Regions from separate parts of the Alteromonas sp. S167 genome, predicted to be linked through region 3. Evidence: predicted binding sites of a transcription regulator. Region 3 holds the regulator's gene; each other region holds the start of a gene.

Region 1 (10,296 bases), on a different contig from region 3:
ACCAAGCCAACATAAATGTTAACGCATTGCGTAGCGCATTAAGCCAAGCCATAGAGCGTTTGCCTCGAATTGAAGGCATTGGTGGAGACGTACAGCTTAGTAAAGACAGCGGCATCTTATTAAATTTGTGCGATAAAATAGCGCAACAGCGTAAAGATGAATACATCACATCGGAGATATTTGTTCTTGCAGCGCTTCAAGACAAAGGGCGTTTAGGTGAAATCTTAAAAAGCCTTAACGTGACGAAAGACAGTGTGGAGGCAGCCATTGATGACATGCGTGGTGGGCAGACGGTAACCGACCCTAACGCTGAAGACGTTCGCCAGGCGCTAGAAAAATATACCACCGACCTTACTGAGCGCGCTGAGCAAGGTAAATTAGACCCCGTTATCGGACGAGACGACGAAATTCGCCGAACCGTGCAAGTGCTGCAACGCCGCACAAAGAACAACCCTGTGCTTATTGGTGAGCCGGGCGTAGGTAAGACTGCTATTGTTGAAGGTTTAGCACAGCGAATTATCAATGGTGAGGTACCGGAAGGTCTAAAGAATAAGCGGGTGCTTGCTTTAGACATGGGCGCACTTGTAGCTGGCGCCAAGTATCGTGGCGAGTTTGAAGAGCGTTTAAAAGCGGTGCTTAATGAGTTGGCCAAGGAAGAAGGGCGCGTAATTTTGTTCGTGGACGAGCTTCATACCATGGTAGGCGCTGGAAAAGGCGATGGCGCTATGGATGCCGGCAACATGTTAAAACCAGCACTTGCCCGTGGCGAACTTCACTGTGTGGGGGCCACTACATTAGATGAGTACCGCCAGTATATTGAAAAAGACGCTGCACTAGAGCGTCGTTTCCAAAAGGTGTTGGTAGAGGAGCCTAGCGTTGAAGATACCATCGCCATTTTACGGGGTCTGAAAGAACGCTATGAACTGCATCACTCTGTCGATATCACCGACCCAGCAATTGTTGCTGCAGCCAGTCTTTCTCACCGCTACATTAGCGACCGTCAGCTTCCCGATAAAGCTATCGATTTAATTGATGAAGCGGCGTCTAGCATTCGCTTGCAAATAGACTCTAAACCAGAAGATATGGACCGTTTAGAGCGCCGAATTATTCAGCTTAAGTTAGAAGAGCAAGCACTCGCTAAAGAAACCGATGACGCCAGTCACAAACGGCTAGAAATGATAGAGCTTGAACGTGAACAGGCTGAAACACGTTACAGTACTTTGGAAAAAGTGTGGCTAGATGAAAAAGATGCCATGCAGGGAACACAAACCATAAAAAGTGAGCTTGAACAGGCGAAGCTTGATTTAGAAATAGCGCGTCGTGCGTCTGATCTCAATCGTATGTCAGAGCTACAATATGGGCGAATACCTGAGTTAGAAGCGAAGCTAGAGCAGGCTGCCGAGAATGAAACGCGCGAGACAACGCTGTTGAAAAACAAAGTAACAGACGCAGAAATTGCTGATGTGTTGTCGCGTTGGACGGGGATCCCTGTTGCAAAAATGCTTGAAGGTGAACGTGATAAGTTGTTGCGCATGGAAGATGTATTGCATAAACGCGTAGTAGGGCAACAGGAGGCGGTTCAGGCTGTGTCTCATGCTATTCGACGTTCACGGGCGGGCCTTGCCGATCCTAATCGTCCAATTGGTTCGTTCTTGTTCCTGGGGCCAACAGGCGTAGGTAAAACAGAGCTATGTAAAGCGTTAGCGGGATTTATGTTCGATACCGAAGATGCCATGGTTCGTATAGATATGTCAGAGTTTATGGAAAAACATTCCGTGGCAAGGCTGGTGGGTGCACCTCCTGGTTATGTAGGCTACGAAGAAGGAGGTTACTTAACCGAAGCTGTTCGTCGTAAACCCTATTCGGTCATTTTATTGGATGAGGTTGAAAAGGCACATCCAGACGTATTCAACATTTTGCTTCAAGTGTTGGATGACGGTCGTTTAACTGATGGACAAGGACGCACAGTAGACTTTAAAAATACCGTTGTGATCATGACGTCTAACTTAGGTTCGGACATCATTCAAGATAAACACAACGAAAGTCAGTATGACGATATGAAGGCGTCGGTAATGAGCGTGGTGGGGCAGCATTTCAGGCCCGAGTTCATTAATCGTGTGGATGACATTGTGGTATTCCATCCATTAGGCAAAGAGCAAATTAAGTCTATTGCTAAAATTCAGCTTGCCTCGTTGCGTGCAAGACTTGCTGAAAAAGGGTACAAACTGACCTTGTCTGCCGCAGCCATGGACAAGTTAGCCGACGCAGGTTTCGACCCTGTGTTTGGCGCAAGGCCGCTTAAACGTGCTATTCAAGTGCAAGTGGAAAACCCACTCGCCCAGCAATTGCTAGCGGGTGAGCTATTGCCTGAGTCCACCATTCGAATTGATGCAGATGACAGTGGCTTATTTGTATTGAACCAATAATGCTGTGAAAAGCGGCATCGAGAACATTTGAAAAACATAACGAGAGGGCAGCAGAAATGTTGCCCTTTTTCTTTTGCGCTTCATTTTTAGCAACGCAGTGGTATGGTAACCACTCAACCATGGCCGAATAAAAAAGAGAGAATTCATGCGAAGTACAGACGTTATCGAAAGGTTCATAGGCATTATTGGTGAAGATAACGTTGCTACTCAACCTCAACAAACTGAGCACTATAGAAAAGGCTGGCGTAGTGGTGAAGGAGAGGCGCTTGCGGTGCTGTTTCCAAAAACACTTTTAGCCTGTTGGCAACTTTTGGAAGTGTGCGTGGAAGCTAATTGCATTATTATCATGCAGGCAGCGAAAACAGGGCTAACGGAAGGCTCTACCCCCAATGGTAACGACTACGATAGACCGGTAGTTATCATAAACACGCTTGCCATGGACGAAATAGTTCTACTTAACGGCGCGAAGCAAATAATCAGTTTTCCAGGTGCAACACTTCACAAGCTTGAAGGTATGCTTAAACCATTTAAGCGCGCCCCACATTCTGTTATTGGCTCGTCGTGTCTTGGTGCATCAATTGTTGGTGGCATTGCTAACAACTCAGGTGGAGCATTGATTAAAAGGGGCCCTGCATATACAGAGCTTTCACTGTTTGCACAGGTAGATAAATTCGGAAAACTGCAGCTTGTCAATCATCTTGGTATTGAGCTAGGCGAATCGCCCGAAGAGATCCTCACAAATTTAACCAATGGAAACTTTGATAAAACGCAATATCAAACCAGCAGGAAGGCCTCTGCAAGTGATTATGACAGTATTGTAAGAGATGTAGACGCAAACACACCAAGTCGCTACAACGCCGATCCATCCCGCCTTTTTGAAGCCAGCGGCTGTGCCGGAAAAATAGCTGTGTTCGCAGTGGTACTCGATACTTTTCCAATGCCTGAACAAGAGCAAACGTTTTACATAGGTACCAATGATGCAAGCGTGCTTACAGAGTTAAGGCAGCACATGCTAAAATATTTTACGCATTTGCCTGAGGTAGCAGAATATCTTCATCGCGATATGTTCGATATCGCTGATAAATATGGCAAAGACACATTTCTAAGCATCTATCATTTGGGCACATCATTTTTACCAAAGCTGTTTGCTGCGAAAGGGAGACTAGATGCCGTTCTAAACAAAGTCTCTTTTCTGCCTTCGTTTCTGTCCGATCGTATCATGCAAGCGGTAAGCTCGCTTTTTCCTGATCACTTGCCTAAGCGTATTAGGGCGTTTCGCGATAAATACGAACACCATCTCATTCTTAAAGTAAGCGATGAAGGAATTAGGGAAGCCCAACAGTATTTAAGCGCATTGTTTAAGGAAGATAATGCTAAAGGCGCATACATTACTTGCACTGAAAACGAAGCCCAAAAGGCATTTTTGCTTCGCTTTGCGGCAGCAGGCGCTGCGGTAAGATATCAAACTCTAAAAGACAAATCGGTGGGAGACATTCTTGCTTTAGATATTGCGCTTCGTCGTAATGACTCACAATGGGTGGAAACACTGCCAGCCTCTATCGCTCAATATATCGATAAGTCACTGTATTACGGCCACTTCTTCTGTCATGTGTTTCATCAAGATTACGTGCTTAAAAAGGGCGTCGACGCCAAAAAAGTAAAGCAAGATATGTTAATTCTGCTTGATTCTAGAGGGGCGAAATACCCCGCTGAGCACAATGTAGGGCATTTGTATCAGGCAGAAGATGCGCTGGTAAAGTTTTATACATCGTTAGATCCCACCAACACGTTTAATCCCGGCGTTGGTGGGATGGAGAAACATAAGCGTAACTGCTCATGCTGCTGACTTGAATTCTAATACGGCCTTAAGCGCATAAGGAGCTGTGGCGCTTTGTTAGAGGCTATCAAGTAACTCTTGAGCTTTTGGGCGTAGAAAGAAAGGGCGCTCTACGTTAACTGCAAACTCTAGCTCTTTTCTTGCTTCATCAATGCGCTTCAGTTTCGCTAACGTGAAGCCCAGATGATAGCGAATGTTCGGGTTGCTCGCGTCTCTAGAAAATGCATCGCGAAGCATTTTTAAGCTACCTTCATAGTCACCCTCTAGTGCTTTAATATGCCCAAACGTATCAAGCACGCGTGCCGACGTTGGTTGCAATTCGTAAGCTTTCACTGCGTATGCTTTAGCTTTTTCAAGTGAACGGTCCATTGTCATAAGCGCAAGACGGTTATGTGCTTCTGCAGGGTTCAGCAGTCCAGGTTCTTCAATAAGTGATTGGTAAAGTTGTATAGACTCATCAAAAACTCTAATAAAGAACAAATACTGCGCCAGCAGGTTTTTCGCAAGCAAGTTGCTATCATCTTTTTTTACTAGGTCGCGAGCGGTGTTCAAGAATGTTTCTACGTGCTCTTCATTAAGGGCATAGTTGTAGATAGCAATAAATGCCTGTGCAAAACGTGGGTCTATATTCAACGCTTCTTTGTAGTGTTTAACCGCGGTATCACTGCTACCGTTATTTGCAGCTAGCCTACCTTTTAAAAAGAAATACACTGGGTTTTGGCGCTGTGTGTTAGGAACAGACGCCAACAGTGAAGCAGCTTTGTTGTTATCCTGTAGGTCTAATAATAGACTTGCGTAGCGTAGGGTAACGAAGGTGTTATTGTTAGAAACGGAATAAGCGGTTTCCATTGCGCTTTTAGCAGCATCACTATCACCAATAGTTCGCATCAAGTCAGAGTACGTAAGTAACTTGTCTGGCGCTTCGTTAATGAAGTTTTTCACAATGCTTAAGGCTTTTTGTGCATCAGCCATTTTATTAGCGGCTAACAGCAGTTGCGCCTTGCGCAGTAAGAAATCTGCATTGTCAAAATCGTCTTTCAACAGTAAATCAAGATGGTATAGGGCGCTTTTTGTATCACCTTGCTGCTGATAAAGACGAGATAAACGCTCTCGTGCACCTACGTTTGACGGTGTGAGTGTTAGAATATCGAGATAAATTTGCTTTGCTTCTTCTATTTCACCTCCTCTTGTTAAGTTGAAGGCCTTAAGAAGTAACGTTTCGTTGTGCTGAGGAGACAGCTGAAGCAATTCCTCTACAAGTTTGTTTGATGCGTCAACGTTGCCAAGCCTACTTTCTGTTGCCGCTAAATTGAACTTAGCTGGAAATAGGGTGGGGTTTGCTTCCAACGCTTTTTCTATATTTAATTTGGCTTGGTCAAGCTGTCCTTGGCGAATTAGAATCCCTGCTTTTAAGTTATAAACTTCAGCCTCTTCTGGAAATATTGAACTTAATAGCTCGGCACCTTTAAGTGCTTTATCAAACTCACCCGCTTGAAGGTTCATCAAAGAGTATGTAAACAGAAAGCCCGCGTTTTCAGTGTATTTTTCTAAATTACTTTCTAAAATATCTAACGCTTGCTGCTGTTTGCCGCGTGCGGCCATTAGCTTAATTTTAAAAAGTTGCAGTTTTCCTTCGCTTGGAAATTGCATTTCTAAGTCAGATAGCAAGCGTTCAGCTTTAAACGCCTTTTTCTGACGAATAAATAGGTCACCTAGCAGCAGCGCTGAATCTACATCAGACATAAGTGCCGACTGATGTCTCTCTAGCAATCCTAGTGCTTGTTTATCTTGCTGTGTTGCAATGTAAACTTGGCTCAGCATAAGTACAGCTTGAAGATCATCGGGCTCTTTCTGCAGGTAAGCGTTAAAGTCTTTTGCTGCAGTTTCCATATTATTGTTGAAGAAGTTAGTTAAGCCGCTAATGTAAAGCAGCATGGGCTGTGAAGTAATGAGTTCGGGGTCAAGTTGCGCCATAAACTCATTGAGTTCTTTCAACTTTGTATTGTCAATGGCTTGCTCGCTGTCGCGGCTTTGAAGCCAGCTGTTTAATAGTATGGCCAACGGGTCGTTGGGCGTATCTTCAATAATTTCGTCAACAAACAACTTTGCTGTGTCGTAGTCTTTTGCCTCTAGATAAAGATCTACAAGGTTTCTAAGTGCTATGGGGTCGTCTCGGTTAAAAGATAGCGCTTTTTGTAAATTGGCAGTAGCAGCGTCTGTATTACCCTGACGGTAAGCAAGTTGACCTTTCAAGCGCCAAGTAATCGCGTTTTCCGGTTCGAGTGAAATAGCATCATCTATTAACGCTTGCGCTTTTGCCAGCTCTTCATTTTGTAGTGCAATTGATGCAAGGCCATTTATTGCCGGTACAAAGTTTGGAGAACTTTTAACAATGGTATTGTAGTCACGAAGGGCACAGGCTTCGTCCTCAAGACGCAGGCACGCCGTTGCTCTAATGAGCAGCCACTCTCGCTCAGCGTCGCCAGATAATCGCTCTAGGTTGGTAAACTCAACAATCTCTTTGTATTTGTTAAGAAATAGCCACGTATTTCCGAGGGGCTCAGCTAACAGGTTTATATCTGCACCCATTTCAAGCGCTTCTACAAATTCCATTTCAGCGGCAGTTAAATACCCGTTAATTAGCAGTATCTCGCCCATAAGTAGTTTAGCGGCTAAATTTTCAGGGTCTTTTTGTAGGCTATTCTTTAAGTGTATATAGGCCTCGTCGTATTCGTTCTTATTAAATGAAGAAAGTGCTTTTTCATAGTCTTCAGATGTTGTAGCAAAACTAGCACCGCTAAATGAAAGCATTGATGTAACAGCGAGTGACAGTAAGGTGCGATTGAATACACGTTTTTTATTGAGCAAGATGTCCATGAGTACCTATATTTCCACCTGACGAGGGGTATTTTTATGCATAAAAAAAGGTGGCTAAAGCCACCTTTTAAAGATACGTGTTTTCTGTTTAATTTTAAACAATTAAACGCGACGTTTACGTCTATATAGCAACAAACCAAGACCTAAGCTCATTAGTGCTAGCGCACCTGGTTCGCTTACTTCTGTTGCTGGGGTTTGTTGAGTCATTGAAACACCAAGAGACGACAGCTTTAACTCTACACTGTTGAACTTGCTCGAAGCATTATCGTCAAAAATGGTATTGTATGCGCCGATTAACCAATATTTAGCGCTACCAGTTATACTCGTGAATGTTGATTCATATAACCCGTTTGAACCTATTGTGCCGACGCCAAAATGGCCAAGTGTGTTATCTACAATCGCGCTTTTAACGCTGTTCCATGTAGAGCTAGCTTTGTTGGTGATACCAGCGATATTGTCAAGGCCAGCAACGGTTACTTCTTTGCTTCCGTTATTGCCCACAACCCAAGTGAAGGCAGCATTTTCAAGCGTTACTGATTCACTGAATGATAGTAAAAACATATCGAAGTCTCTACCATAACCGTCACCGCTATTATCAACTGCGTGACTGTCACCACCCCAAGAGTAATCGCCATTTTTTATGCCGTATCCTTTATGTCTATTCTGTGTGGTACAGCCATTTTTCCCGAGTGTACAATTCCACCAGCCTTCTATATCGCCTTTTTCTAAAATATTGTCTGGATTGCCTGTGTAAGAGTCTGACCATGCTGTAATTCCAACATTAACTTGAACGCCGTTTATTTCAATCGACGTGCTGCTGTTCTGAGCATTTGTTGTCTGTGTGTAATTAGCACTGCCATTAGGGTTGGCTAGCGTGTATCGTGCATCATATTTCGCACTGGCAAGGCTTGAATCTGAACCGAAAGCCGATGAACTTACGGCAAGTAAAAGTAATGTTAGCGATGTAGAAAACTTCATATCTTTTAAAACTACCAAATAGCTTATTTAGGGGTACTTACCCATTTTATGCTAAATGCGTGCCAGTTTTTAAGTTATTGGTTTTTATCGATTTTTATCTTGCTTTGGTAAAGGGAGATAACGCGGGGTAAAAAAAGCTGACAGTAGAAAACTGTCAGCTTTATTCTTTGGTAGGGTGATATCTTATCTGTTAATGCGCTGCTCGTTTTCTACGCCACATAACTAGCATGCCAGACGCGAATAGTAATCCTATGGTCCCTGGCTCGCTCACTGCAGTAGTTGTTGGTGGCGTTGGTGTTCCGTCCACTGAAAAACCGATACTCGTTAGCTTGAACGCATCATTAGTTGAGTAACCGCCAATATCGCCGAATACTTTATTGTACGCACCTACAAGCCAGTATTTTGCCGATGTATTAATGGCAAACTCAGATTTGTATTTTAAATGCTCATCGGTTGTGTCACATTTTTCTACATTATAAGAGGCTGTTAAGGCGTCCCCTACAATGCTGCTCCAAGTGCTACTACCAGATGTCAAAGAACTGATGTTGTCTAGAGCGGCAACAGAAACCTGTGTATCGCTTTGACTGTATGCCCATGAAAAGCCAGCACCCTGCAACGTGACTGAGTCAGAGAACGAGAAAAGGACAAAGTCAAAGTCTTGCCAGTTGCCACTTACTGTATTCATATTATCAATGGCATGGTCGGGAGAGTTGTGGCTGTACTCCCAATCTTGGTTTGTAACACCGTACCCATACCAATCTGAAATCTTGTACGTATTTGCACCTACAACAATGTCGTCATTACTGCCAAAAGTATCGGCCCAGCCGCTGATAGAAATATCCACACCGCCTATCGCAACGTCTGATGACGTGGTGGATGTGCTCTCGAAAACGCCTTTATCGACAAGGTTATAAACATTCTCACCAAGAGGCGAGTTACACTCGATACTAGTAGATTGGGTACTCGTACCGCAACCGCTGTAATTATAGTTGTACCAATTACCGGCAATTGCGTTGTTCGCTATACAAGTAGTAGACAACGCCAGGCAAATTTTAACAATGGAACTTAACCGCATATCAATTAATCCTATTACAATTGAGTGGGTAAGCGCCTCTTGCGCTCTGAGCGCGAGGAACTTCAACATGGAAATCGGATTCTAATATGTATAAGGAGTGTGTTGGGTATGCGAACCCATACGATGTTATGGAGTACGTTTATCAACGCTATCTCATGGATGTATACAGACAGCTATGCGAATAACGCTAGATATGAAATAATTACTACAGATTAAGTTGAAAAACGAGGACATATGTCTGAACAGAAGAGAAAAGGAATCTACTTGCTTCCTAACCTATTAACAACTGCGGGCCTATTCTCAGGTTTTTTCGCCGTTGTGTCTTCAATGAACGGCCGCTTTGAAGCAGCTGCGGTCGCAATTTTTGTGGCAATGATATTTGATGGGTTAGATGGACGTGTAGCTCGAATGACCAATACACAAAGTGATTTCGGAGCAGAATACGACTCGATGGCCGATATGGTGTCTTTCGGTGTTGCGCCTGCGCTTGTTGCTTACAACTGGGGGTTGACCGAATTAGGTAAACTCGGTTGGTTGGCCGCATTTATATATGTTGCTGGTGCTGCTCTTCGTTTAGCACGTTTTAATACGCAAGTTGGCATCGCCGATAAACGTTTCTTTCAGGGGTTAGCAAGCCCAGCCGCTGCGGCTGTTGTTGCTGGTCTTGTTTGGGTTGGCGTTGAATATGACGCCGTTGGTACTGATTACGGCCTTATTGTAGCTGCGGTTACTGGGCTGGCAGGTTTGCTAATGGTGAGTAACTTTAAGTATAACTCTTTTAAAGAAGTAAACTGGCACGGAAAAGTACCGTTTGTGGCTCTTCTACTTATATTGCTTATTTTTGTAATTGTCGCCACAGAGCCAGCGCTTGTGCTGTTTATGGTATTCGCTCTTTACGCGTTGGCAGGTCCTATCAATACTTTCCGCACCGTAGAGAAGGTGACACTTGATGATGTAGTAGGTGATCACGAAGAAGATGCTGACTTTCAAGTAACAAATAGCGACGTTAGCAGTGGTAAAGCCAGTGACAACACAAAATAACATTTAAAATCGAGCCAAATACCCAAAATTGGTTTGATAATAAACGTATTGATTAAAAGGTG
Region 2 (10,296 bases), 140 kb from region 3:
AAGCGCGTTTATCAACGTAGCGAAGAAAGTTGTTTACGGTAATTGGTGCTCGCCTTCTGTCTAATTCAACCACTATGTCACCCTTTGTTGTTTCAATTTTTACACGTGGGTAGTAATTGTCGGGCTGTATTTGCGAGCCATCGTCCTTCTTTGCCGCCGCTGCAGCAAAACTCACCATCATGGTAAGTGCGCAGCATGCTGCCAATATGGTTTTAAAAGAATACTTCATGAAATAGTCCTCTAGTTTCATTCGCTTAAGTATTTATTAGCGTTTTGCTGTGCCTAAGATAACGAACTTTTTGTCACTGGCAAGCACCTTCGCACCACCAAACAGTTTTTTAAGTTTAATGTGATAATCTAAGTGACGATTACCCACAACAACAAGATGCCCGCTCTTTACAAGCAGTGCACGTGAGTCTGTGAACATCTGCCACGCAATATGGTCGGTAATTGCATTTTGCTGATGAAATGGTGGGTTACACAATATTTTGGTTACAGCAGGTGTGTTGGTTCGGTTAAGTAAGCTTTCAAGGCAGTTACTGGCAACAAACTCACACTGGTCAATTTTGTCTGGAAAGTTGTTAAGTACATTCTGTCTTGCACTTTCTAGCGCCATGTAGGACTCATCGATAAAAATTACTTTGCAGTCTGGCGCGAGCGATAGTGCATTTACCCCCAGTACGCCGTTACCACAGCCTAAGTCTACCACTACATCATTTGCGCTAACGGTCATGTGCTCAAGCATAATACGAGCACCAATATCTAATGACTGACGAGAAAACGTATTGGCTAAATTATCTAAGGTTAACGAAACGCCGGTAGTTCCTTTACATTGCCAGCGCGTTGGGTAGGGTGAAGTCGCCTTTTGTTTATTTTCATCGGGTGACGAAAAGATTAGGCGTGACTTTTTCTTAGCCAGCGATGTCGTAGTAGGGCCAATGTATTTCTCAAACAGCCCCAGCACAGATTTTGTGATGGTTTTCACTTTTCCTGTAGCAATGACTTTTGTGTTTGGCGTTATATACCGCTGAATATCGATAAGCTGCTGTTCAAGCAAGGCCAATGCGCGAGGTACTTTTAATACAACAACGCTTGGCGCATTTTTTGGGGTAAACGTTAAACTTTCTACACTGCTTAAGGGGGTAATAGGCGCGGTTTTGCTTTCATCATCCCCACTTAACAAATTATTCGATGCAAGGTTCTCCTGCAATGAACGAAGCGCAATGTAAGAGTCGGAAACCCATAGCGGAGCTAGATGTGAAAACCAGCAACCAAGCGCACCGAATTCATCGTTAAATAGCATCATTGGCGAGTCGTTATTAACCATTGCTTCGTTTTCGCTAAGCAGTGCTTCTATATGCTCTATAACCAGTTCATCTGCACTATCCCATGCCTGCAGGCTTACATGCTGGTGTTTTTCTGGGTAGCGAACAAGCGTAAAGTGACGGTCGGCCAATATAAATTCTGTATTCATTAACGTGTACGTAATCTGCTGGTGGAATTCAATTCGTTGGTGAATGCCGTGCTCGGCACCCGCATACATAAGTTCACTAGAATAGCATTTTAACGCTTTAAACGCAGCGGGAAGGGGGAAGTGGTTTAACTAAAAATGTGTTTGTATGCCACGTTGTGAAGATTGATTAAAATGTAAACGTTTACTTTGTAATTGAAATGTGAAAATATTGTTAAGTTATCTTGTCAGGCCACTAACAACACATCGCTTAAATAAAAACTAAAAACAAAGAAGAACGAATAAAACCATGAAAAAACAACTAACCCTACTATGGGCTGTGCTCGCCATAGCTTTTTCAATGTCAGCCAAAGCAGAAATAACCTTTCCAAACTCCGTGTATAGCAGCTTAGATTACGGTTTATACTGGTTTGATTATAACGACGCAAAAAAAGCCAACAAAGGCCAGTCAAACCCTTATTACAGCAGTAATAAAAAAACCGTTATTTACATTCACGGGTGGCAAAACGGGTCGGTTACTAACCGTAATCGCGAAACGCTAAACAGAAACCGTTCTGGTGGCCCAAATCAAGACCTAGCATGGTACTGGTTAGATCGCGGCTACAACGTAGGTATTTTGTATTGGAACCAGTTTGCTGATGAACGCGAGGTGAAAGACGCTGAAGCGAAAATTCACTCGGCTAACGGTCCAAGAAACATGCGCTGGAAGTCAAGCAACGGCAGCTACAGCAGCGGCCCTAATAAATCCGTTACTGACTTGCTTTACACTGCCCTTGTTGACGGCATGCCAGGCTTTTCTGGTTCCGAGCTTCGTGTAACAGGGCACTCGTTAGGGAATCAGTTGGCCCTTACCATTTCAAACAAATTAAACACTGCTGTGAACCAAGGCAGTTTGTCAGGCGCTTATCGCCCCGACCGAATTGCACTACTTGACCCGTTTTATTCAATTGGCGAGAAGTCTTATTTAAATAACAAGTGGACTGGTGAGCGTAGTAAAGACATTGTGGATACCCTAAAAGCCAAAGGTATAGCTATTGAGGCGTATAGAAGTTCGCCTGTCACCAGCACGTTTTTGGCGGGCGACAACAACGCCAGTCTTATGAACAGCATTGCTTTTTCAGAATTAAAGCCATGGAATTTCCAGTTTTGGCAAGTTGCCGAAAAGCATGGTGCAGCCGTGACTCACTATTTCTGGTCACGTGCGTTCAGCCCATTAACCCTTGATAGAAGTTCAACACAGGTTCCAAGCGCTTCGTCAAGTGCCAGCGTTATTAAAACATGGATGAATAAAAACAAGGGCGTTATTCAAGACAGCGGGGCATGGAGCGCAACGCCAGCGGATGACGATTTCAAAGAAAAGTCACGTCTGTAACCTAACTTCTCTTTCAAAGGCGTGAGTAAAAACTCACGCTTTGTTCGTTGTTTTATCCTTCATCTTTTTTCCCTTTCAAACACAAAATGAAACACGGCAGCAATTCACCTTATCCCCGAGGTGTGCAGCGCATGAACATATTGCATGGGTTTTGCGTACAATAGGATTAACTGTAAGAGTCAAAACGAAATAAAAGGTGCGTTAACTTACGATGCAATTTTCTTTATTCGACGAGGAAAATGGTCGGCGTGAAAGAGCGTGCGTGCAGCTGCCGCTATCAGAAGCCGATGTTAGGTACTATCCCAATGCGCTTTCATCAAGCGACGCTAACCGCTGTTTTGAAGCACTCAAAACCGAGCTGCCGTGGCGCCAAGATGCAATCCGTTTGTTTGGAAAATCGGTAAATATTCCGCGCCTGCAAAGCTGGCATGGCGACCCGCACTGCACCTATACCTATTCAAATTTAACCATGGCACCCAACCCTTGGTCGAAAACGCTTAGCGAGTTACGCGAAACTTGTGAGCAAATTACTGGCACTGAATTTAATAGTGTACTGGCTAACTGGTATCGAGATGGACAAGACAGCATGAGTCTTCATGCCGACGATGAGCCCGAACTAGGTATTAATCCAACAATTGCTTCATTAACCCTTGGCGAAGCACGACCTTTTGTTTTGCGACATAAGGAAACCAAAGCGCGCTTTACGCATGTGCTTGAGCACGGCAGTGTGCTTATTATGGCCGGCAGCACGCAAAGTCATTATGTGCACGGTATAGCCAAGACGGCCAAACCTATCGGTGGTAGAATAAATCTAACATTTAGACATCTAATTTCGCCAGCAGGGTAGTGAATATGCAAGTTAAAGCGTTTCTTGAATCAGCCATCACTCAGGCACTCGCGCCGCAGTATTTAGAGGTTGTTGATGAGAGTTTTATGCACAATGTGCCAGATGGTGCGCAAAGCCATTTCAAAGTTACGGTGGTAAGCGACGCGTTTGACGGTAAGCGCCTTATTGCAAGACACCGCGAAATCAATGCACTTGCTAGTGACGCATTACAAGGCCCAGTTCACGCGCTTGCGCTTCATACCTATACGCCTTCAGAGTGGGAAGCGCGAGGCGGTGAAGCAATCAGTTCACCTAAGTGCTTAGGCGGCAGCAAATGAGCGGCAGTATTTAAGCCCAAAAAGTCAGCCTAGTAATAAAGCCCCGTGATTAAACAGCAGATAATGACTAAAAATGAGGAAAGCTATAAGACCTGTGTTTCGCGTTTAATGCAGGCCGACAGTTTACGGATGGGTTGCCTTGAAGCTGTCCGCGCACTTGAGCTCCCTGAAGGTTATATTGGCGCAGGTTTTCTGCGAAATGCAATATGGGACTATTTGCACAATAAACCTTCGCCAACCCCTCTTAACGATATTGACGTTATCTATTTTTCTAAAACAACGCCTAAACAAGAAGATAAAGCTCTGCAAGCACGGTTAAGTAATGCGATGCCCAATGTAAATTGGCAAGTCAAAAACCAAGCGCATATGCATACCAAGCACAATCATGAACCTTACAGCAGCTGCGAACATGCTATTTCATACTGGGTTGAGCGGGAAACCTGTGTAGCGGTGCGATTAATCGATAATGACCAAATAGACGTGCTTGCCCCGTTTGGGCTAAACGCAAATTTCGCAGAAACCATAAGCTTAAGCCCTTTGTTTAAACGGTCAGAGGTTATGCACAAGCGTGTTGAAGAAAAGGGCTGGCTTGCATTATGGCCTAAGCTACAGCTTGTTACCTAGCCGCAGATGCTATCTCAACCACTTTCGACGCTATATTCACAATGGTTGTATTTTCGCTCATCGCTTGTTTTTGCAGTCGTCGGTAGGCATCGTTTTCACTCAAGTTAAACTTCTCCATTATTACCAGCTTTGCTCGGCTAACAGTTTTCTGTTCTACAATAGCGCGCTTCGCTTCATCAAGCTCACGTTCCATATCTTCAATATGCTGGGCTTGGGAGCGCAACAAGTCGTAAAACGAGCGGTGAGCAGACAGTGTAGAGCGCTGTGACGCTATTGAATTCTGCGGTGCAGAATTAGGTTCTCCTTCCACAAGCCCTGGCATAGTAGGGTCGAAAAGCAGCGTAAGCGGGGAGCCTTCACTTGTTTCTTCATGGGCAGCAATACCTTCGCCGCTACAGTTGTTGCTACTGTGCTCATCGTTAAAGTTTTCAATAAGCTGTTGGTGGTTGGCAAGTTCTCGCTTAGCGTTTTGCACTTGCTGATTAGCTTGGCTAGAAAGTGCCTCGGTTAACAGTGTTTCTATGCTTTGCATAGCGTCGATTCGCCTTGTGGCAACGTCAAACCATACTTCTGAAATTTCACTAGCAATAGGGCTGCCATCACTAAGCTGCGCAATCATATTGCGAAGCTGCAGTACATCGCTGGCCGCTTTACTTTGCTGTAGTGTGACGAGCGCCGCTTTTTGTGCTTTATCGGCAAACTCGTTGAAAATATCGAAGTGGTGCTCTTGCGCTTGCTGCAGTGCCTGAAGCTTTGTGCACAGACGCACATCAAAATGTGTTTCTACAAAACCAATGGCCCCCCAAGAGCGTTCTTGCCCTGCATATTCTTTAGCCTGCATAAAGTTAAATAAAGCGACTAAAGCCCGCGTAATGGTTGGGTCGCTGGCAATGGCAGCTGCTTCAAATATAACGGTTAACAAGCTTGCCACTAAACGGCTATACGCACGGGTAGACTCAAGTGGTGAAATAGCTTGTTGAACGACTTGCTCGCGTAAATGAGGCAGGTGGTCAGTGGCCTGCAGCGCTAAGGTTATGCTGCTTAACAACCTTGGGTTGAGTGAAGAAAAAGCATTGTTTAAGTACAGCGACTTTAGCTGGCTTTTAAGCGTTGATTCAGCTTGCTCGCTGTTAGAAACATATTGGCTTCGTTCTTTTGAGTAGCGTTGTCCGCTAGAAGCGAGATAGATGTTACTGGCACCACGCTCTTTTTGAATTTCGTGAATAAGCTCGTGCACCGCAATAACAATACGACAATTGCTAGAAAGCTGTTCGAGCACGTTAATTTCTGCGTGCTTCGCTGCTAATAAAAATCGCTTTGTTGCATCGCTACAAAGGGCAGACTGAGAAGGGCTGTGTTTAAGCATGGTAATCACCAACAAAGGCGTACGCAAAAATAAGAGGTACGCGGTTTTTGCAACACAGTGGGGAATGCAACACTTATGCCTGTAACAAAGTGAGAGTTGGAAACCTTGCATGATGGAGCTTAGCATACGATATACATAACTGCAGATATCAATGAAGCTAGCGCAGGCATTGGTTTACAGATGATATTTAAAGGGCTTTAAAAAAGTCAGCGCGCTAAAAAAGTTGATGTTAAAAGTTGGTATTAGAGGAAGGGAAAAGTGTTGAGCTGCATTTAATATGCACCTATATGGTGCGTTTTAAATGCAGCATGGCTAGACTGCAGAGTAGACAAGTTACCCAGTGCTATTGGTTGCGAACCACCTTTAAAAACCACCCTACGAACAGCGAAATCAAAAAGCCAAAGAAGGCAACAAGCGTAGTAATGGTAAGCATTTGTCCAGAAAAGTCTGCGGTTTCACCTGTTTGATCGCTTACTAACATGCCAGATGCTTGGAAAATAAAGAGGGCTGCAACGCACAAAAGCAGAATAACAGCGGTAGACATTATTGTGGCTTTCCAATACGTCTTAGGCGCAAGCCAATGAATAGCGCCGGCAACAAGTACACACAAAATGGTTAAAATGTAAGGGACCACAAAAACTCCTAAAACACAGCTTTTTCGCTGTGGGTAAACCACAACACTAAAATTTCAAAGCGCTAACCTTGCCATGCTCACCTTCATTTGTCAGCACAACACGTCAAATAAACCAATAAATGTGATAACAATCTATTAAAAGATTTTAAGTGGTAATGGTGATAGAATCGCCAACAAATTTTTGAAGCTCAACAGGTGCGTCTGTATTACAGAACGCGTCGCGTTGGGCTTTTGCGTTTCACTTTTAAGTTACTGAGAGAACATGTTCGATTTAATTACCAGTAAAGACAGCAATGTAAAAAACGATGTGTTGTCGGGGATCACGGTGGCGTTAGCACTGGTGCCTGAAGCCGTTGCATTTGCATTCGTAGCCGGTGTCGAGCCAATGATTGGTTTGTATGCGGCATTCATGATGGGGCTTATTACGTCTGCCATTGGCGGTCGTCCCGGTATGATCTCAGGCGCAACCGGTGCCATGGCCGTGGTAATGGTGGCGCTTGTCGCTCAGCACGGTGTGCAGTATCTATTTGCCGCGGTTATTCTTGCCGGATTGTTGCAAATTCTCTGCGGTATATTCAGGCTTGGTAAGTTTATTAGGCTGGTGCCTTACCCAGTAATGCTGGGTTTTGTTAACGGTCTTGCCATTGTTATTTTCTTGGCTCAGCTAGGCCAGTTTAAAGTTATTAATGCTGCGGGTGAACTTCAGTGGATGGAAGGTACGTTACTGTACTGGATGCTTGGTTTAGTAGCGCTAACCATGGCTATTATTTATTTGCTTCCAAAGCTGACTACCGCAGTGCCTGCGTCGCTAGTAGCTATTGTATCGGTAACGGCGCTTGTACATGGCTTAGATCTAGAAGCACGTACCGTAATTGATTTCGTACGTGACCTTCTTCCACAAGACCAGCGCGACAGTGCTACATTGGCTGGAGAGTTACCAAGCTTTGCTATTCCTATGGTGCCGTTTACCTGGGAAACCTTCATGATTATTCTTCCTACTTCAATCATTCTGTGTTTGGTAGGTCTAATTGAATCACTACTTACTTTGTCACTTATTGATGAGATGACAGACACACGTGGCCGCGGCAACAAGGAATGCGTGGGTCAAGGCGTGGCAAACACCGTTAACGGTTTCTTTGGCGGTATGGGTGGTTGTGCCATGATTGGTCAAAGCATGATTAACATTAACTCTGGTGGCCGCGGTCGTTTGTCAGGAATTACCGCTGCAGTGGTATTGCTTGGCTTTATTTTGTTTGCCGCCCCACTAATTGAAATGATCCCGCTTGCGGCATTGGTTGGCGTAATGTTCGTCGTTGTTATTGCAACGTTTGAGTGGGCTTCATTCAGAATTATTCGTGGCGTAAATAAAGAAGATGCCTTTGTGCTTTTCTTGGTTACTGGCGTTACCGTTATCGCTGACCTTGCTATTGCAGTAGTGGTGGGTGTCATCGTGTCTGCTCTGGTATTTGCTTGGAAGCATGCAAGACACATTGAAGCTAAGTCGCATATTGATAACGATGGCTGGAAAGTGTACGAACTAGACGGTCCGCTATTCTTTGGCTCGGTTTCGCATTTTAAAGACTTGTTTGATATTGCTAACGATCCAGAAGACGTTGTTATTGATTTCAAAGAATCACGTATTTGGGATTCATCAGGTATCGATGCACTAGATACGTTAGCAGACAAATACGAACAGCAAGGTAAGAAACTGCATATTCGCCACATAAGCGATGAGTGCCGCTGCTTACTTCGTAAAGCCGACAAGTTTGTTGAAATCAACGTGGTTGAAGACCCACGTTACCGCGTAGCTACTGATAAGTTGGCATAAGCGCTAACTAAATTTCCTATGGCTAGTTATGCTGGCCTGCACCAAACGAATTCAATAATGCGTTTGTTTGGTGCAAATAAAACAGCGAACTTGCGCTTTAAATCTTTAAGTGACTGATATGTCGATGTTTATTTAAGTGGCATCGATATTGGATATTAATTAGTGCAAGAGAAATTATGTGTTAACGATGTTGTGTTTGTTGTTTCTGCAATAGCAACCTTCATCGACCATTCTGTGTAAAGGCTAGCTCTGTAAAAACAGGTTATCCGAATAAAGTGTTAGTTAAACGTCTTGTCAGCGTTTAGCGAAATAGGCAACGAAGCCCGCACCAACGAGAGTTGGCGCGGGCTTTTTTTTGTCCCGAAGAAAGGGGAAAAGTATGACTTCATTAGACGCAAAGCAACGTATTGTGGTGGTGGGTAACGGTATGGTTGGTCATCATTTTGTTGAACAGCTTTATAAGAGTAACGCCAACGCAGACATTACTGTGCTGTGCGGCGAATCACGTTTAGCTTACGACCGCGTCTATTTATCGTCGTATTTTAGCGGTGCAACACCAGATGATTTAGCGCTTACTACCGTTAGTGAATATGCAAGCTGGGGCGTAAATGTCATAACGAACGCTATGGTTACCGATATTCACCGTGAAGAAAAAAGGGTGAGTACCTCTGACAATCAGCACTTTTCATACGACAAACTTATTCTTGCCACTGGGTCTTATCCGTTTGTTCCGCCAATTCCTGGCAACGACCAAGAGCACTGCTTGGTATACCGTACTATCGATGACTTGTTGGCTATTGAAGCATCAGCCAGTGTGAGCAAAGTTGGCGTGGTTGTAGGTGGAGGTCTTCTTGGTTTAGAAGCTGCCAACGCGCTTAAAGAAGCTGGCCTTGATACCCATGTGGTCGAATTCGCCCCTCAGCTTATGGCGGTGCAACTTGATGTACAAGGTGGCGGTGTACTTAAAGACAAAATAGAAGGCTTAGGGGTAACCGTACATACCCAAAAAGCCACGCAAGTAATAGAGGCAGGAGAAACGTGCAGATACAAAATGGTGTTTGCAGACGGTAGTGCACTTGAAACCGATATGATTTTGTTTTCTGCCGGTATTCGCCCATCAGATCAGTTAGGCAAAAAATCGGCGTTAACGCTAGGTGAGCGCGGCGGCATTGCTATAGACAACAACTGCGTTACGTCAGACCCAGACATCTATGCCATTGGTGAATGTGCCCTTTGGGATAACAAAATTTTCGGCCTAGTAGCACCTGGCTACAGTATGGCCAGAACCGCGGTGAGTCATTTAACAGGCGGCGATACTACCTTCAACGGCGCTGACATGAGCACTAAGCTAAAACTAATGGGCGTTGAAGTAGGTTCAATTGGCGATGCCCATGAACGTACAGAGGGTGCCTTAAGTTATACCTATTTAAACCAGCCGGAAGGCGTGTATAAAAAGCTGGTAGTAAATAGCGAAAAAACCAAAGTACTTGGTGCAGTATTAGTTGGCGACACCAGCGACTACGACACATTGTTGCAATATGCATTAAACGATATTGCGCTGCCAGAGTCGCCAGAAAGCTTAATTTTACCAACGTCGGATAGTGCACCTGCATTAGGTGCAGATGCACTGCCAGATAGCGCGTCAATATGCTCATGTTTGAACGTAACTAAAGGCGATATTGTGTCGGCCATTGATTCAGGCTGTTGTAGCGTGGGCGATGTAAAAGGCGCAACTAAAGCGAGTACGGGCTGTGGTGGCTGTGCGGCACTGCTTAAAAATGTAGTCGACAGTGAGCTCGAAAAGCGCGGCGTAGAGGTGTCGAAAGCCATCTGCGAA
Region 3 (10,296 bases):
AATCAGTTTCAGCAAACAATTACTCAGTGCTTAAGCGAGCACGCTTTTCTTCACGACGTTGTGTCGAACTACCAGTCGGCTATGTCACTGTTATCTGCTCAGCATTACTCTCTGGTTATTGTGCAATCTCATGCTGATCAATCGTGTTTGTCACGTATTCGCTCATTGGTTAGTAACAACCCAGACTGTTGGGTAATGTCTGTCGAGGGTAGAGTTGATGCTGATATACCAATGCCTGCTGATGAAGCAGATTATTTTGAAGCAGGAGTGGACGACTACCTCCAAGGCCCTTTTAATGAGCGGGTTTTTATAGCACGAATTCGCTCGCATATGCGCAGAAGTATGCCGTCGGTTGATAATGGCACTGCGCTGAATGCTGGTGATGACAGTATAGAAATAGGACCATTAAAGGTAGATCATCGTTATCATAGCGTTACTTTAGGCGGTCATACACTGTCGCTTACGGCAAGAGAGTTCGCCCTTCTTGATTACTTCTGTCGTCATCCTAATCAAGTGTTTTCTCGTAACCAGTTACTTACTGCCGTGTGGGGATACAATCATGAAGGTTATGAGCATACGGTAAATACACACATTAACCGTTTGCGTAACAAACTAGATAATGTGTCTGTACCGTTAAACGGCGGACAGCTAGTGCAAACAGTATGGGGTGTGGGTTATAAGCTTAATGTTGAGGGATTTGTGGGCAAAGCCCTTAGCGCTTAGAAGCCCCTAGCGAGTGAAGAGCCCTCAGCGAGTGAAAAGCCATCAGCGCTTAGGCTCGCGTGTTCTATCAACTGCGCTTAGATCAAAAATAGTGTGGCTGTACCAAGGAATGCGAAAATTCCCACAACATCAGTAATGGTAGTAAGTATAACGCTACCTGCCAGCGCTGGGTCTATTTTAAGGCGCTTCATAATCATAGGTAGGGTAGCACCCGCTAGCCCCGCGGCAATCATGTTTACCAACATGGCAAAAGCAATAATAACCCCTAGCATATAATCTTGCTTCCACAGCGCAATAACAGAAGCAATAAGCACAGCCCAAATAGCACCGTTTAAGAAACCAATAGACAGCTCTTTTGTTATCAACCATCGGCTGTTGCTAGCATTAACGTGCCCAAGTGCCATACCGCGAATAACTAAGGTTAAGGTTTGATTACCGGCAACGCCACCCATACTCGGCACTATGGTGTTTAATATAGCCAAAACAGCTAGCTGACTAAGCGTTGCTTCAAACAAATCGCTTACCATCGCTGCCATTAGTGCAGTCACAAGATTCACTGCCAGCCAAACCGAACGGCGTTTAGTACTCTGCATAACCGGGGCGAACGTATCTTCGTCATCATCAAGACCGGCCATACTCATCATTGAGTGCTCTGCGTCTTCACGAATAATATCTACCACGTCATCAATGGTAATTCGGCCCACCAATCGATTGTTTTCATCCACGACAGGCGCCGACAACCAATTGTAACGTTCGAACAAGCTTGCCACTTCGTCATCTGGCATATGCACCGGTATCGCTTCCGATTCTTCGTCCATAATGTCCGACACTCTTTCGTCGGTATCGGCAGTTAATAAACGGGTCACAGGTACAATACCTACCAAGTTATCGGTGCGATTTACCACATAAAAGGTATCGGTATTTTCTGGCAACTCACCTTTAAGGCGAATGTAGCGAAGTACAACATCTATAGTAACGTCTGGACGCAGCGTTATGGTGTCGGTATTCATAATGAAACCGGCGGTTTCTTCACCATATGAAAGGGCTTGTTCCGCGCGTAGGCGGTCTTGCGCATCCATTGAATCAAGAATGTCGGCAAGTACTGGCTCTGGTAGGCTGCTTAAGGTTTCTGCCAGGTCATCGGTATCCATCTCTTCAAGAGCGTCAACCACGTTGGCAGGCAGCATCTTGGTAATAATACCGTTTCTTACATCGTCAGAAAGCTCTTCTAAGATATCGCCATGAAAATCGCCGTCTATCAATTCCCATAGCTCATCACGGGTGCGGCTAGGGCTAGACTCAAGAATGTGAGCTACATCTGAAGGGGGAAGTTCAAGCAAAAGCTTACGTACAGAAACAAACTGACCATTGTTCAGTGCGCCATTTAGTGCACGAAGTTGGGTTTGTACGTATTTAGAGACGAGAGCTTCTGCCATAAATAGCGAGTCCTACCAAGCTAAACAGGTTTAAGAGTAACGCTAGAACCCAATATGCAATGCTGCATTGAGATTAGGTATTATGATAAGAATATCGTACTTGCTGTTGTGCTGTCATAATTAAAACACCGATTACGTATTTATTATGACCGAATGACGAATATTTCGCCAATACAGGGGGTTAACCACGAGAGTTAAAAAGTAAATGCTAAATAGTACTAACGCTATTTAGCCAAATGCACTTACTCTTCTTCGTTAAACTTTCCTGCAATAAGTTGCTCAATAGCCGCCATGGCTGCTGGTGCATCATCACCATCTACCACCACAGTTACCTGCTCACCTTGATGGCTTTCAAGCATCATTAGCCCTAAAACACTGTTAGCATCGGCTTCTTTGTCTTCTTTTTTCAGTACAATTTTAGCGTCGAACTGATTGGCCAACTGCACAAGCTGGGTAGCTGCGCGTGCATGCAATCCAAGCTTGTTGACAATGGTCATTGTTTTTTCGATAGAACCTACTTTTCCATTACTCATTACTGGTTCAACTCCCTATGACGTATTTGTACATCTGGGTGAATTTCACTGAAGGTCTTCGACAGGCTTTGTGCAATATAAACCGAGCGATGCTGGCCGCCAGTGCATCCAATAGCTACTGTTACATAGCTTCGGTTGTTTCGCTCTAAATGAGGTAACCATGTGGTGATAAGGTTTTGTATTTGCCAGATAAACTTAGTAACAACTGGCTGAGAGCCTAAGAACACTTCTACCGGTGCATCTAAGCCAGTTAGGTGTTTTAAATCTGGTTCCCAGTGTGGGTTAGGTAAGAACCGCGCATCGAATACATAGTCAGCGTCTTTGGGGATGCCGTGCTTGAAACCAAATGATTCAAACACCAATACCAACCTTGAACTCTTCTTACCCAAAATACGCTCGCGAATTAATTCGGCAAGCTGGTGAATAGTAAGTTTGTCGGTATCTAAATACAGGTCTGCACGTTCAACGATGGGGGCAAGTAGTGCCGACTCGGCTTGAATGGCCTCTGAAAGCGATTTGTTAAGTTTAGCAAGCGGGTGCAACCGACGTGTCTCGCTGAAACGCTTTACCAAAACGTCATCACTGGCATCGATATACACAATAGTCATCGACCACGAGCTAGGTAGATAGTCGAGTATTTCTACCAATTCATTGGGGTTTTTAGGTAGGTTTCGAACGTCAATGCTTACTGCCACTTGGTCATATTCATCAACCACAGTGTGGGTTAGGGTAGGCAGTAAGTTCACGGGAATATTGTCTACGCAATAGTACCCTAAATCCTCTAACGCTCGCAGTGCGACCGATTTCCCTGAGCCTGAACGACCACTGATAATAATCAGCTTCACCTTGCCTCTCCCTTTATTAAAATCTTAAGCACGCACTGCTTATTGCAGTGAGATCATATCTCTTACGACGTTAGCCCAGCGCTTTTATTATATCGTCGCTGGTGGTTGCGCGTCTTATTGCTTTTACGGTGTCTTTATTGTTCAGCTTGCCAGCTACGGTGGCTAGCGTTTGTAGGTGCCCTTCGGTTTGTTCTTCTGGTACCAAAAGTGCAAAAAAGATATCTACCGGCTTTTCATCAATAGCATCAAAATCGATTGCTGGTGTACTGGTTACCACAATTGCAATAACTCTATCAAGACCAGCTAAGCGTCCATGGGGAAGGGCGATACCGTTTCCAATGCCGGTGCTCCCCATACGCTCTCGCGACATTAGGCTGTTTAATACAGTAGCGCCGTCTATATTCTCATTATTTTTAGCCGCAATGTCGGCAATGATTTCTAGAATACGCTTTTTACTATTACATTGAACCGCACACTCGGTGCGGTCCAAACTTACGATGGCTTGTATATCCATACTTAATTAACTACTAATGTTTTTTGAGTTTTTCCTTATGCTTGATTACCTGCCGGTCGAGCTTATCAACCATGCTGTCAATCGCCGCATACATGTCGGTATTTTCTGAGGATGCGAATACTTCAGCGCCACTTAAGTGAACTGTCGCTTCGGCTTTTTGATTTAATTTTTCAACGTTCAGGATGACATGCACATTAGAAATGTGATCAAAGTGACGTTCAAGTTTGCTGAACTTCGTATCGACATAATTACGCAAAGAGTCGGTGATTTCGACATGATGACCAGTAAGGTTGATTTGCATATTTCGTCTTCCTTATATTATGTAGCCCGTTAAATAAGGCTTTTGCGTTGGTTCGACGGCGGGATCGATAACGATTCCCGGTATTTTGCTATTGTTCGCCGGGCAACTTTAATGCCTTGTTCGGCCAACAATGAAGCAATCTTGCTATCACTTAGCGGCTTGCTAGGTTTTTCAGCTGCCACTAACTTCTTGATCAATGCACGTATCGCTGTAGATGAACACTCACCACCCGACTCGGTTGCTACGTGGCTCGAGAAGAAATACTTCAATTCGAATATACCGCGAGGCGTATGCATATACTTTTGCGTGGTGACGCGTGAAATAGTGGATTCGTGCATATCTACCATTTCTGCGACATCATTGAGAACCATTGGTTTCATCATTTCTGGGCCATGCTCAAAAAAGCCCATCTGTTGCTGCACAATACAATTAGCAACCTTCATTAAGGTGTCGTTACGCGACTCTAGGCTTTTGATAAACCATTTGGCTTCTTGCATGTGTGAGCGAATAAACTGCGAGTCGCTACTGTTTTTTGCACGACGACTCATTGCAGCATATTGTTGATTAACGCTAAGTTTTGGCAGGCTATCAGGGTTTAGCTCTACCACCCAGCGCCCGTTCTTTTTGGTAACCGATACGTCTGGAATAACGTATTCGGGTTCTTTAGTAACTAAAGCACTACCAGGGCGAGGATTCAAGGTTTGCAGCAAGCGCATTGCTTCGCGAAGCTGATCTTCTTTCAAACGGCTTTTACGCATGAGCGTACGGTAGTCTTTACTGCTAAGAAGGTCTGAATATTCTTCAATAAGCTGCTTGGCTTCAGCAAGCCACGGTGTGTCCTCAGAGAACTGACGTAGCTGCACCATAAGGCACTCTTGTGGAGAACGTGAGCCAGAACCAATGGGGTCGAACATTTGAATACGTTTTAACACGCACTCTACTTCATCCATTTCAATTAGCTCATCGCTGTCTTCGTCTAACACTTCCTCAGCGTTGACCGCTTCTAGAATATCTTCAAGTGACACGGTTAGATAACCCGACTCATCAATAGAGTCGATGATTGCCATGGCAATGGCTCTGTCGGTATCAGAGAAAGGGGTTAAACGCATCTGCCACAGCAAGTGTTCTTGAATGTCTTCGGTAGTTTCGCCCTGAAAAATTTGTTCGTCATCACTGGCTGGGCCAGGCGCGGGCGCAGAAGAGGCCGAGTAGTATTCATCCCACGTGCTGTCTATGGGAAGTTCGTCTGGTAAATCGTTCTTTTCAAGCGCATCTCCGGCTTCTAACGTATCGCTTGAAGCCGTAGGTTGAACATCGCCACTGTCGTCGTTGTCGATGTTGTTCTTTTCACCTTGAGGTTCGTCGTTGCCTTCTTCAACTTCTAAAAGCGGATTAGAGTCCAGCGCTTCTTGAATTTCCTGTTGAAGGTCAAGCGTAGAAAGCTGCAGCAGTTTGATAGCCTGCTGAAGCTGAGGTGTCATGGTAAGTTGTTGGCTAAATTTTAGCTGTAAAGATGGTTTCATCTACGTCTTATTTAAATACTTTAAATTGAATACACCAAGAGCGAAACTGAAAAAATGACAATCCGGTTACTTTAACTATAGCCTGAATTGTTCGCCTAGGTATACATCCCTAACTTTTTGATTACTTAAAACCTGTTCTGCGGTTCCCTGCGCAATTAATTCGCCATGACTCACAATGTACGCTTTCTCACAAACATCCAATGTTTCTCGTACGTTATGATCGGTGATAAGAATGCCTATGCCTCTATCACGAAGATGTTGAATGATCTTCTTTATATCATTAACTGATATAGGATCAACACCAGCAAATGGTTCGTCTAGCAAAATAAACTGTGGTTTCGCCGCCAGCGCTCGCGCTATTTCAACACGACGTCTTTCACCGCCCGACAAACTCATCCCCGCACTATTACGTATATGGTTAATATTAAATTCATCAAGTAGTGCGTCGGCTTCTTCTTCTTGTTGTTGTGAATTTAAATCTTTACGCGTTTGTAAAATAGCCATGATATTTTCATGCACAGTAAGCTTTCTAAAAATAGACGCTTCCTGCGGGAGGTAGCCAATTCCGCGGCGTGCACGTTCATGCATAGGTTGGTGAGTAAGCTCATTGTCGTCTATTTCAATTTTGCCTTTGTCTAGCGGAACAAGGCCGACAATCATATAAAATGTAGTGGTCTTACCAGCGCCATTCGGACCCAATAGCCCAACAATTTGCCCTGTTGATACCGATAAGCTAACGTCGCGCACGACTTGTCTGGCTTTATAGGCTTTTGCAAGGTTCTTTGCACTTAACGTCGCCATAACTATTCGTTACCTTCGTTGTCTTTTTTGTCGTCTTGAGACTTTGCTTTTCGAATGGTTTCAGGTGTAAATACGGTGGTTACTCTGCCATCACCATCGGTATCGTCACCGCCAGTTGCAAGCAGTTGCTCTGTAATCATGTCGAAAGTAATGTTATCGCCTTGCACCATGCTGGTATCTTGCTTAAGTTCGGCTTTACCCGTTAGCGCAATAGTGCGGTTGACTACCTCATAACGAATTTCATTCGCCTTTGCCGAAACCGGCGTACCGTCTTCAAGCTGCTGAGAGTAGCTTGCAGGGTTTCCTCTCGCGACGAAAACTTCTCTTCCTTCGCCGTCAGTGGCGATAACTTCTACTTCGTCAGCATTAATAACTAACGAGCCCTGAGAGATTCGAACATCATCCTTAAATAATGATGTTTTGTTTTTCCCATCGACAAACTGCGACTTTGAGTCCACTTTAATGGGCTTGTTAAAGTCGGCTTCGCTTGCAACAACACCGCTGCTTGCCAAGGCTAAAAGTAGGCTAGTTGCTAGGGGAATAAGTGGTTTGTACATGATCGATAAGCTCGTATTCTTGGGTGCGTAAGTTCGCGTTAAACCCATTGCTTTGAATAACATACTGTGACCCTAGTATTTCAACTGTTTGGTCTGATGTCATCTGCTTGTTGTCTAAATTTATTTGTATGTATTGCGTTGTGATGGTTTTTACAAAGTCATCACCGGTTTGATTTTCAATAACGACATTGTTTTCTAATTGAATAAGTTCGTTATTGTACAGGGTTCCTTCTACTGCCGAGACCACCCAAGGCGACGAATTGCTCTCGGTATATAGGGTGTACTGAGGCTGCTGAAATAGTACGAAACCAAGTTGGTCATAGTGCTCCATCGACGTAGCGAACACCTTATGGTTTAGCTGACCTTCTTGATTGTATAGGGTAGTAGTTAAGTTTTTAGCCTTGTAGGCAGGTTTTAGCGCGTCTGACTGTTGGCTGCCAGTAACTTCAGGTTCCTCTTCCATCCATGTCGGTAAGTACATCAACATGGCCAATATGAATAGCGCAGAAATACTTACGCCTAAACGGTTAAAGCCAAACAGGCTCATACGCTGGCCCCGAATATACCGTCAGTAACGCCTTTAGCCTGTAAAATGGTGTCAGAAATTTCTCTTACAGCACCAAAACCGCCTGGCAGGGTGGTTATCCAGTTTGCTTGTTTAGTTACAAAGGGGTGTGCATCAGCAACGGCAATCTTTATTGCTGCGTGAGTAAACATGCCGGTATCTGGCATATCATCACCTACCGTCGCTACCTCATCAGCGCTTAGTCCTAATGATTTCATTAACGATGCTAGCGCATCAGACTTATTCTCTTCGCCTTGAATAATATGCGCCACATTCAACGCCTTCATTCTGTTTCCAACAATGGAAGAACGTCGGCCGGTGATAACGGCAACTGTTACACCGTGGCTAACCAATGCTTTTACACCGTAACCATCGCGAGTGTGAAACGCCTTAAACTCTTCACCGTCGTTGCCTAGATAGATGCGGCCGTCTGAAAATACGCCGTCCACGTCACAAACCAACAGCTTAATGTTTGCTAAACGTTCAAAAAAGTCGTTATCCAATTCTGTGTATAACGTGGCTACCACTTATAAAACTCCTGCTTTAAGCAACATGTGCATGTTAAATGCACCAATGGGTTTTCTATTCTCATCGACAACCATAAGCGCGCTTATTTTATGCGCTTCCATTAAGTTTAACGCCTCAACAGCTAACTGGTCGGCACGCGTGGTTTTTCCGCCTTTTGTCATTACATCGTTTACCACAGCATCGTGAAGGTCAACGCGCGCATCCAAAATACGGCGAAGGTCGCCATCGGTGAATACGCCTAGTAACGTGCCGTCGTCTGCAACAATGCCCGTCATGCCTAAGCCTTTTTTCGATATTTCAAGCAACGCATCAGCCACTTTGTCGTTAGCACTGCTAAGTGGAATATCACTCCCGCTAAGCATAATGTCGCTAACTTTCAGAAGCAGCTTTTTACCGAGGCTACCGCCTGGGTGTGAAAGGGCGAAATCATCAGACGTAAAACCCTTGTGATCGAGCAGAGCAACGGCCAGTGCGTCACCCATTACCAGTGTTGCAGTGGTACTAGAGGTTGGTGCTAATCCCAAGGAGCACGCTTCTTTTTCTACGCTAATGTCTAATACTACGTCGGCGTGCTGGCCCAATGAGCTTTGCTCACTGTTTGTCATTGCTACAACTTTAATACCCAGCCGCTTTACTACTGGAAGCAAGTTCACAAGTTCGCTAGTTTCACCTGAGTTCGATATGGCTAGCAGCACATCGCCTTTGGTTAACATACCTAGGTCGCCGTGATTTGCTTCGCCAGGGTGCATGAAAAACGCGGGCGTACCCGTACTTGCTAGCGTGGCCGCAATTTTGTTGCCGATATGCCCTGATTTTCCCATACCGCACACAACCACTTTTCCTTCACAGGCAAGCAAAATGTTGCACGCTGTAACAAACTTTTCATCAAGTCTTGCGCTCAAGTTTTGTATTGCTTGAGCCTCAATATCAATGACACGTTGCGCCGATAAAATAAATTCAGCCTGTAGGTTTTTATTTGTCATTATCCAAACAGCCAAAATTGGTAGCCAATAAAGCAGGCTAAAAGTAAAAATCCGTTCGCTCGAGAAATGATGCGTTTACCAACAAGATCGAAGCTAAACAAAAACAATAACAGCGTTAATCCTAACATGACATACATGTCGCGGTTGTATACATCTGGGTCTAATAGCCCTGGCGCCATTAACCCTGGCATACCCAGTACCGCCAGCAGGTTAAAGATATTCGAGCCAATAATGTTGCCCAAGGCTAAGTCATCTTCACCTTTTAAGACACCCGCAATACTTGCTGCAAGTTCAGGTAAGCTGGTACCAAAAGCGATAATGGTTAACCCTATTATCAGGTCTGATACGCCCATGTATCGTGCTATTTCTACCGCAGAGTTCACTAAGAAATGTGCACTCAAAGGCAAAATTACAAGGCCAATGCCAATCCAAACTAGCGCTGCGGTATTCGACACATTTTTAGGAATTTCTTCCGCGGTCTCAGCAGCAAGCGGGTCTCCTTTTTCTACTTGTAGCGATAACCACGCCATCATGGCTAATACAAAAATGAAGAGCCCCAGCAGAATTACGCCTTCATACGACTTTAATTCGCCGTCAAACATAAAGGCAATGGCAATAAGTGAGATAATTAATAGCGCAGGAAGTTCACGCTTTAATGTGGTTGAAGATACAAGCAGGGGTTTTACCAGCGCAGTTATTCCCAGTACCAAAGCAATATTGGTGATGTTCGAGCCAAGTGCATTGCCTACTGCGGTATTCATGTTTCCGTTTAAAGAAGCAATGGCTGACACCATTATCTCAGGTGCTGATGAACCCATGGCCACAATGGTTAACCCAATCATCATGGGTGATATGCCAATGTTCTTAGCAAGCGCCGAAGCACCATAGACAAATCTGTCTGCACTCCAGCTAAGCACCACTAGGCCGACGATGAAAATGACAATGTTTAAAAGCACAACAACCTGTAATAAAAAGTATTTCGTGAGA

The links. The regulator sigma-54, encoded in region 3, starts transcription at its own class of promoters, with help from an activator protein. The targets are predictions, from matches to a motif close to GTTGGCACGNNNNTNGNNT.
Region 1: the regulator sigma-54 is predicted to act here: its motif matches at 8,167-8,185, upstream of xdp1 (exosortase-dependent surface protein XDP1).
Region 2: the regulator sigma-54 is predicted to act here: its motif matches at 8,797-8,815, upstream of nirB (nitrite reductase large subunit NirB).

The regions. Positions count from the first base shown of each region.
Region 1 covers NZ_JAZETR010000002.1:216-10,511, reverse strand. Annotated here, with positions in the region: gene clpB (ATP-dependent chaperone ClpB) at 1-2,426, shown strand, start outside; gene dld (D-lactate dehydrogenase) at 2,572-4,272, shown strand; gene prsT (XrtA/PEP-CTERM system TPR-repeat protein PrsT) at 4,321-7,140, opposite strand; gene xdp1 (exosortase-dependent surface protein XDP1) at 7,243-8,118, opposite strand; gene xdp1 (exosortase-dependent surface protein XDP1) at 8,309-9,193, opposite strand; gene pssA (CDP-diacylglycerol--serine O-phosphatidyltransferase) at 9,428-10,234, shown strand.
Region 2 covers NZ_JAZETR010000008.1:80,736-91,031, forward strand. Annotated here, with positions in the region: gene V7R35_RS13185 (peptidylprolyl isomerase) at 1-181, opposite strand, end outside; gene V7R35_RS13190 (methyltransferase) at 266-1,474, opposite strand; gene V7R35_RS13195 (hypothetical protein) at 1,761-2,843, shown strand; gene V7R35_RS13200 (alpha-ketoglutarate-dependent dioxygenase AlkB family protein) at 3,055-3,690, shown strand; gene V7R35_RS13205 (BolA family protein) at 3,696-4,007, shown strand; gene V7R35_RS13210 (nucleotidyltransferase family protein) at 4,071-4,631, shown strand; gene V7R35_RS13215 (nitrate- and nitrite sensing domain-containing protein) at 4,624-5,997, opposite strand; gene V7R35_RS13220 (hypothetical protein) at 6,341-6,631, opposite strand; gene V7R35_RS13225 (SulP family inorganic anion transporter) at 6,894-8,459, shown strand; gene nirB (nitrite reductase large subunit NirB) at 8,839-10,296, shown strand, end outside.
Region 3 covers NZ_JAZETR010000008.1:215,909-226,204, forward strand. Annotated here, with positions in the region: gene V7R35_RS13745 (response regulator transcription factor) at 1-723, shown strand, start outside; gene mgtE (magnesium transporter) at 801-2,159, opposite strand; gene V7R35_RS13755 (HPr family phosphocarrier protein) at 2,402-2,692, opposite strand; gene rapZ (RNase adapter RapZ) at 2,692-3,537, opposite strand; gene ptsN (PTS IIA-like nitrogen regulatory protein PtsN) at 3,608-4,051, opposite strand; gene hpf (ribosome hibernation promoting factor) at 4,065-4,352, opposite strand; gene V7R35_RS13775 (RNA polymerase factor sigma-54) at 4,382-5,875, opposite strand; gene lptB (LPS export ABC transporter ATP-binding protein) at 5,951-6,676, opposite strand; gene lptA (lipopolysaccharide transport periplasmic protein LptA) at 6,679-7,233, opposite strand; gene lptC (LPS export ABC transporter periplasmic protein LptC) at 7,202-7,780, opposite strand; gene kdsC (3-deoxy-manno-octulosonate-8-phosphatase KdsC) at 7,777-8,325, opposite strand; gene V7R35_RS13800 (KpsF/GutQ family sugar-phosphate isomerase) at 8,326-9,309, opposite strand; gene V7R35_RS13805 (calcium/sodium antiporter) at 9,309-10,265, opposite strand.